DNA from 3 places in the Paenibacillus sp. FSL R5-0766 genome. Region 1 is predicted to be linked to each of the others. Evidence: a T-box and tRNA genes for the amino acid it is inferred to sense, from the RefSeq annotation. Region 1 holds a T-box; the other regions hold tRNA genes.
What was found. The T-box of region 1 lies ahead of ileS (isoleucine--tRNA ligase). A T-box ahead of a tRNA ligase gene usually reads a tRNA of that ligase, here a tRNA-Ile.

Region 1 (2,198 bases):
AATCGTTGGGAAAATCGCGTAAAATTGCTTTGGAAGTGGAAGAACTGAAAAAGCAGGCATCGATTTATCGAGCCCGTTTCCGCACGCTTGTTGAAGCGCAGCTTGAACTGTTGACTCAGGATGGTTGGGAAGTGCTGGAGAGCCGGGAGCAGGAAGTGCGTGACCGTGAGCGGGAGATGAAAGAAATTTATTAGTCTGTCGCCTGGTTGACTTTTGTCTGCAAAGAGGCTATAACTATATTCATAATGAATAGTGATTCCATGACGGGTTCAGTACGTTATGATCTCATCCCTCAGAGAGTTGGTGGTTGGTGCAAACCAATGGATGAGTTATAGCCGAATATCTCCCCGGAGAAGTGACGCTGAAGCGGTGATTATGATTGCCGTGTGTAAGCCGAACCGTAAGCCGTACGTTATAACGGCACCCTGCAGTAGTTTAGCGGGGCATAAGCGCTGTTGATGACAGAGCATACCCAGGCTTGCCTGGATGTGGTTTGTGATGAACAGAATTAGGGTGGTAACGCGAGTATAGCCTCGTCCCTTTCCAGGGACGGGGCTTTTTTGTGTCCAAAAAAGGCGAACGTCCCTGAGGCCCGAAGGGACCTCAGGGAGAGTGCCACCCGCCGGGAAAGCGAAGCACCCGGCAACACCCGCCTCGCGGTAAGGCCATGCGGCGTTCACGCAGGGAACAGCCGCAAAATGGCCGCCACTACGCACATAAACCCTCGCCCATAAGCGCCACTGTTCCACCAACGACAACCCATCCCGGGTGTCCAGAGGGCGAGCACCTATGGGGTCCCCCTTGGCAAGGGGGATTTAGGGGGATTGAAACGCTTTTTGTGGACGGTCCACAATCCAACCAAAGAAAGGGAAGATAATCATCATGCAACGAGTTGACGTCAAAGAGAAGGCACGTGCCAGAGAATTACGCGTGTTAGATAAATGGAAAACGGAGAACACATTCAAAAGAACCATCGAAAACCGGGAGGGTAAGCCAAACTTCGTATTTTATGAAGGGCCGCCTACAGCGAACGGTAAACCGCATATCGGTCACGTACTGGGACGCGTAATCAAGGATTTTGTTGGACGGTATAACACGATGAAGGGTTACCGTGTCGTTCGTAAAGCAGGTTGGGATACACATGGTCTGCCTGTAGAGCTGGGTGTACAGAAGAAGCTTGGTATCTCCCACAAGTGGGAAATCGAAGATTACGGCGTGGAAAAATTCATTAACGAATGTAAAGCGAGCGTATTCGAGTACGAGCAACAATGGCGTGATTTGACAGAAGGTATCGGATACTGGACGGATATGGATAACCCATATATCACCCTTGATAACAACTACATCGAGAGTGTATGGAACATCCTGGCGACAATCCATGAGAAAGGTCTGTTGTATCGTGGTCACCGTGTGAGCCCGTATTGTCCATCATGTCAGACAACACTGAGTTCCCATGAAGTTGCACAAGGGTACAAAGACGTCAAAGATCTGAGTGCTACAGCGAAATTCAAACTGAATGACAGCGGAGAATTTGTACTGGCTTGGACGACAACACCTTGGACACTGCCTTCACACGTTGCACTTGCCGTGAATCCGGATATGGACTACTCCCGTGTTCGTCAAGGTGATGAAGTGTACATCATGGCAACCAATCTGGTTGAAAAAGTGATGAAAGATACCAAGGGTGAGTATGAGATCATCGGTGCACTGAAAGGTGCCGACCTGGTTGGCAAAACGTATGATCCTCCGTTCAACTACGTACAGGCTGAGAAAGCTAACATCATTCTGGGTGCAGGCTTTGTAACGGATGCAAGTGGTACGGGTATCGTACACATGGCTCCTGCCCATGGTGAAGATGACTACCGTGTATGCCGTGAGAATGGGATCAGCTTTGTGAACATGGTGGACCTGGAAGGTAAATTTGTCGCTGAAGTGACTGACTTTGCCGGACGTTTCGTGAAGGATTGTGATATTGATATCGTGCGATATCTGTCTGAGCATGGACGTTTGTTCAGCAAAGAAAAATATGAGCACAGCTATCCGTTCTGCTGGCGTTGTGATACACCGCTTCTGTACTATGCAATGGACAGCTGGTTTATCCAAACAACAGCCATCAAGGACCAATTGATTGCCAACAACAGTGAAGTGGATTGGTACCCAGGTCACGTTCGTGAAGGTCGCTTCGGGAAATTCCTTGA
Region 2 (2,198 bases), 1.3 Mb from region 1:
TGTGGAGGAACACCAGTGGCGAAGGCGACTCTCTGGGCTGTAACTGACGCTGAGGCGCGAAAGCGTGGGGAGCAAACAGGATTAGATACCCTGGTAGTCCACGCCGTAAACGATGAGTGCTAGGTGTTAGGGGTTTCGATACCCTTGGTGCCGAAGTTAACACATTAAGCACTCCGCCTGGGGAGTACGGTCGCAAGACTGAAACTCAAAGGAATTGACGGGGACCCGCACAAGCAGTGGAGTATGTGGTTTAATTCGAAGCAACGCGAAGAACCTTACCAGGTCTTGACATCCCTCTGACCGGTACAGAGATGTACCTTTCCTTCGGGACAGAGGAGACAGGTGGTGCATGGTTGTCGTCAGCTCGTGTCGTGAGATGTTGGGTTAAGTCCCGCAACGAGCGCAACCCTTATATTTAGTTGCCAGCACTTCGGGTGGGCACTCTAGATAGACTGCCGGTGACAAACCGGAGGAAGGTGGGGATGACGTCAAATCATCATGCCCCTTATGACCTGGGCTACACACGTACTACAATGGCCGGTACAACGGGCTGCGAAATCGCGAGATGGAGCCAATCCCAACAAAGCCGGTCTCAGTTCGGATTGCAGGCTGCAACTCGCCTGCATGAAGTCGGAATTGCTAGTAATCGCGGATCAGCATGCCGCGGTGAATACGTTCCCGGGTCTTGTACACACCGCCCGTCACACCACGAGAGTTTATAACACCCGAAGTCGGTGGGGTAACCGCAAGGAGCCAGCCGCCGAAGGTGGGATAGATGATTGGGGTGAAGTCGTAACAAGGTAGCCGTATCGGAAGGTGCGGCTGGATCACCTCCTTTCTATGGAGAATCGTTTCCTGCAACGGAAACATTCAAATACGCAGCTTAGCTGCAAAACCTAGCCAGGTCGGCTAGTTACTCACTCGTTGCTCAGTTTTGAGAGCTCAAACTCTCAAACGTTTGGTGGCGATAGCGAAGGGGTTCCACACGTTCCCATCCCGAACACGACCGTTAAGCCCTTCAGCGTCAATGGTACTTGGACCGCAGGGTCCTGGGAGAGTAGAACGCCGCCAAGCGTAACCCATTTTGGGTTCAAATAGTATATATAATGTGGGCCCTTAGCTCAGTTGGTTAGAGCGCACCTCTGATAAGGGTGAGGCCGGTGGTTCGAGTCCACCAGGGCCCACCATCTACACCTTTTCATTTCATATGGGGCCATAGCTCAGCTGGGAGAGCGCCTGCCTTGCAAGCAGGAGGTCAGCGGTTCGATCCCGCTTGGCTCCACCAAAATGATTTACAAGTTTGTTCTTTGAAAACTAGATATCGAAACGAAACAAACGCGAATTAGAACATTCCTTTTTAGCTGAACTTGTGCAAACAAGTCAAGTGTATAAAGGTAGTTAAATTGCTTTTGTGATGGTATCGGGTGAGAGCGACTTTTGGCTTTGCGCAAGCAAAACAAGGGAAGCGAGCGACCGAAACCGGAACAAAATGGTTAAGCTACTAAGAGCACACGGAGGATGCCTAGGCGCTAGGAGCCGATGAAGGACGTGGCGAACAACGAAACTGCCTCGGGGAGCTGTAAGCAAGCTTTGATCCGGGGGTGTCCGAATGGGGAAACCCAGCTGGGGTAATTTCCAGTTACTCACAACTGAATACATAGGTTGTGTAGAGGCATACCAGGGGAACTGAAACATCTAAGTACCCTGAGGAAGAGAAAACAATAGTGATTCCGTCAGTAGCGGCGAGCGAACGCGGAGAAGCCCAAACCAAAGAGCTTGCTCTTTGGGGTTGTGGGACGTCTCACATGGAGTTACAAAGGAACCGGTTAAGCGAAGAGGTCTGGAAAGGCCCGCCAAAGAAGGTAAAAGCCCTGTAGTTGAAAGTTGGTTCCCTCCGAGACGGATCCCGAGTAGTGCGGGGCACGTGAAACCCCGTATGAATCCGGCAGGACCATCTGCCAAGGCTAAATACTTCCTAGCGACCGATAGTGAAGCAGTACCGTGAGGGAAAGGTGAAAAGCACCCCGGAAGGGGAGTGAAATAGAACCTGAAACCGTGTGCTTACAAAAAGTCAGAGCCCGTTTTAGGGGTGATGGCGTGCCTTTTGTAGAATGAACCGGCGAGTTACGTTCCCGTGCAAGGTTAAGGTGAAGAGCCGGAGCCGCAGCGAAAGCGAGTCTGAATAGGGCGACATAGTA
Region 3 (2,198 bases), 2.4 Mb from region 1:
TTCCCTTTTGACAATGGATCTTAGCACTCACTGTCTGACTCCCGGAAGTAAGTCTATGGCATTCGGAGTTTGACTGAGCTTGGTAACCCTTGCGGGCCCCGCACCCAATCAGTGCTCTACCTCCACGACTCTGTTTTCCGAGGCTAGCCCTAAAGCTATTTCGGGGAGAACCAGCTATCTCCGAGTTCGATTGGAATTTCTCCGCTACCCCCACCTCATCCCCGCATTTTTCAACATGCGTGGGTTCGGGCCTCCAGTGCGTGTTACCGCACCTTCACCCTGGACAGGGGTAGATCACCCGGTTTCGGGTCTACGTCCACGTACTATGTCGCCCTATTCAGACTCGCTTTCGCTGCGGCTCCGGCTCTTCACCTTAACCTTGCACGGGAACGTAACTCGCCGGTTCATTCTACAAAAGGCACGCCATCACCCCTAAAACGGGCTCTGACTTTTTGTAAGCACACGGTTTCAGGTTCTATTTCACTCCCCTTCCGGGGTGCTTTTCACCTTTCCCTCACGGTACTGCTTCACTATCGGTCGCTAGGAAGTATTTAGCCTTGGCAGATGGTCCTGCCGGATTCATACGGGGTTTCACGTGCCCCGCACTACTCGGGATCCGTCTCGGAGGGAACAGACTTTCAACTACAGGGCTTTTACCTTCTTTGGCGGGCCTTTCCAGACCTCTTCGCTTAACCGGTTCCTTTGTAACTCCATGTGAGACGTCCCACAACCCCAAAGAGCAAGCTCTTTGGTTTGGGCTTCTCCGCGTTCGCTCGCCGCTACTGACGGAATCACTATTGTTTTCTCTTCCTCAGGGTACTTAGATGTTTCAGTTCCCCTGGTATGCCTCTACACAACCTATGTATTCAGTTGTGAGTAACTGGAAATTACCCCAGCTGGGTTTCCCCATTCGGACACCCCCGGATCAAAGCTTGCTTACAGCTCCCCGAGGCAGTTTCGTTGTTCGCCACGTCCTTCATCGGCTCCTAGCGCCTAGGCATCCTCCGTGTGCTCTTAGTAGCTTAACCATTTTGTTCCGGTTTCGGTCGCTCGCTTCCCTTGTTTTGCTTGCGCAAAGCCAAAAGTCGCTCTCACCCGATACCATCACAAAAGCAATTTAACTACCTTTATACACTTGACTTGTTTGCACAAGTTTAGCTTAAAGGAATGTTCTAATTCGCGTTTGTTTCGTTTCGATATCTAGTTTTCAAAGAACAAACTTGTAAAACATTTTTGGTGGAGCCAAGCGGGATCGAACCGCTGACCTCCTGCTTGCAAGGCAGGCGCTCTCCCAGCTGAGCTATGGCCCCATATAAAGTTTAAAGGTATAGATGGTGGGCCCTGGTGGACTCGAACCACCGGCCTCACCCTTATCAGAGGTGCGCTCTAACCAACTGAGCTAAGGGCCCACATTACATATACTATTTGAACCCAAAATGGGTTACGCTTGGCGGCGTTCTACTCTCCCAGGACCCTGCGGTCCAAGTACCATTGACGCTGAAGGGCTTAACGGTCGTGTTCGGGATGGGAACGTGTGGAACCCCTTCGCTATCGCCACCAAACGTTTGAGAGTTTGAACTCTCAAAACTGAGCAACGAGTGAGTAACTAGCCGACCTGGCTAGATTTTGCAGCTGAGCTGCGTATTTGAATGTTTCCACTCGGGAAACGATTCTCCATAGAAAGGAGGTGATCCAGCCGCACCTTCCGATACGGCTACCTTGTTACGACTTCACCCCAATCATCTATCCCACCTTCGGCGGCTGGCTCCTTGCGGTTACCCCACCGACTTCGGGTGTTATAAACTCTCGTGGTGTGACGGGCGGTGTGTACAAGACCCGGGAACGTATTCACCGCGGCATGCTGATCCGCGATTACTAGCAATTCCGACTTCATGCAGGCGAGTTGCAGCCTGCAATCCGAACTGAGACCGGCTTTGTTGGGATTGGCTCCATCTCGCGATTTCGCAGCCCGTTGTACCGGCCATTGTAGTACGTGTGTAGCCCAGGTCATAAGGGGCATGATGATTTGACGTCATCCCCACCTTCCTCCGGTTTGTCACCGGCAGTCTATCTAGAGTGCCCACCCGAAGTGCTGGCAACTAAATATAAGGGTTGCGCTCGTTGCGGGACTTAACCCAACATCTCACGACACGAGCTGACGACAACCATGCACCACCTGTCTCCTCTGTCCCGAAGGA

Region 2: it has a tRNA-Ile gene. The T-box ahead of ileS (isoleucine--tRNA ligase) is inferred to sense a tRNA for this amino acid. The anticodon was not compared.
Region 3: it has a tRNA-Ile gene. The T-box ahead of ileS (isoleucine--tRNA ligase) is inferred to sense a tRNA for this amino acid. The anticodon was not compared.

The regions. Positions count from the first base shown of each region.
Region 1 covers NZ_CP150227.1:4,771,354-4,773,551, reverse strand. The annotation lists gene MKY66_RS20700 (DivIVA domain-containing protein) at 1-194, shown strand, start outside; T-box leader at 252-544, shown strand; gene ileS (isoleucine--tRNA ligase) at 883-2,198, shown strand, end outside.
Region 2 covers NZ_CP150227.1:6,112,024-6,114,221, reverse strand. The annotation lists rRNA gene MKY66_RS26440 (16S ribosomal RNA) at 1-838, shown strand, start outside; rRNA gene rrf (5S ribosomal RNA) at 958-1,074, shown strand; tRNA gene MKY66_RS26430 (tRNA-Ile) at 1,111-1,187, shown strand; tRNA gene MKY66_RS26425 (tRNA-Ala) at 1,210-1,285, shown strand; rRNA gene MKY66_RS26420 (23S ribosomal RNA) at 1,492-2,198, shown strand, end outside.
Region 3 covers NZ_CP150227.1:141,836-144,033, reverse strand. The annotation lists rRNA gene MKY66_RS00690 (23S ribosomal RNA) at 1-1,028, opposite strand, end outside; tRNA gene MKY66_RS00685 (tRNA-Ala) at 1,235-1,310, opposite strand; tRNA gene MKY66_RS00680 (tRNA-Ile) at 1,333-1,409, opposite strand; rRNA gene rrf (5S ribosomal RNA) at 1,446-1,562, opposite strand; rRNA gene MKY66_RS00670 (16S ribosomal RNA) at 1,681-2,198, opposite strand, start outside.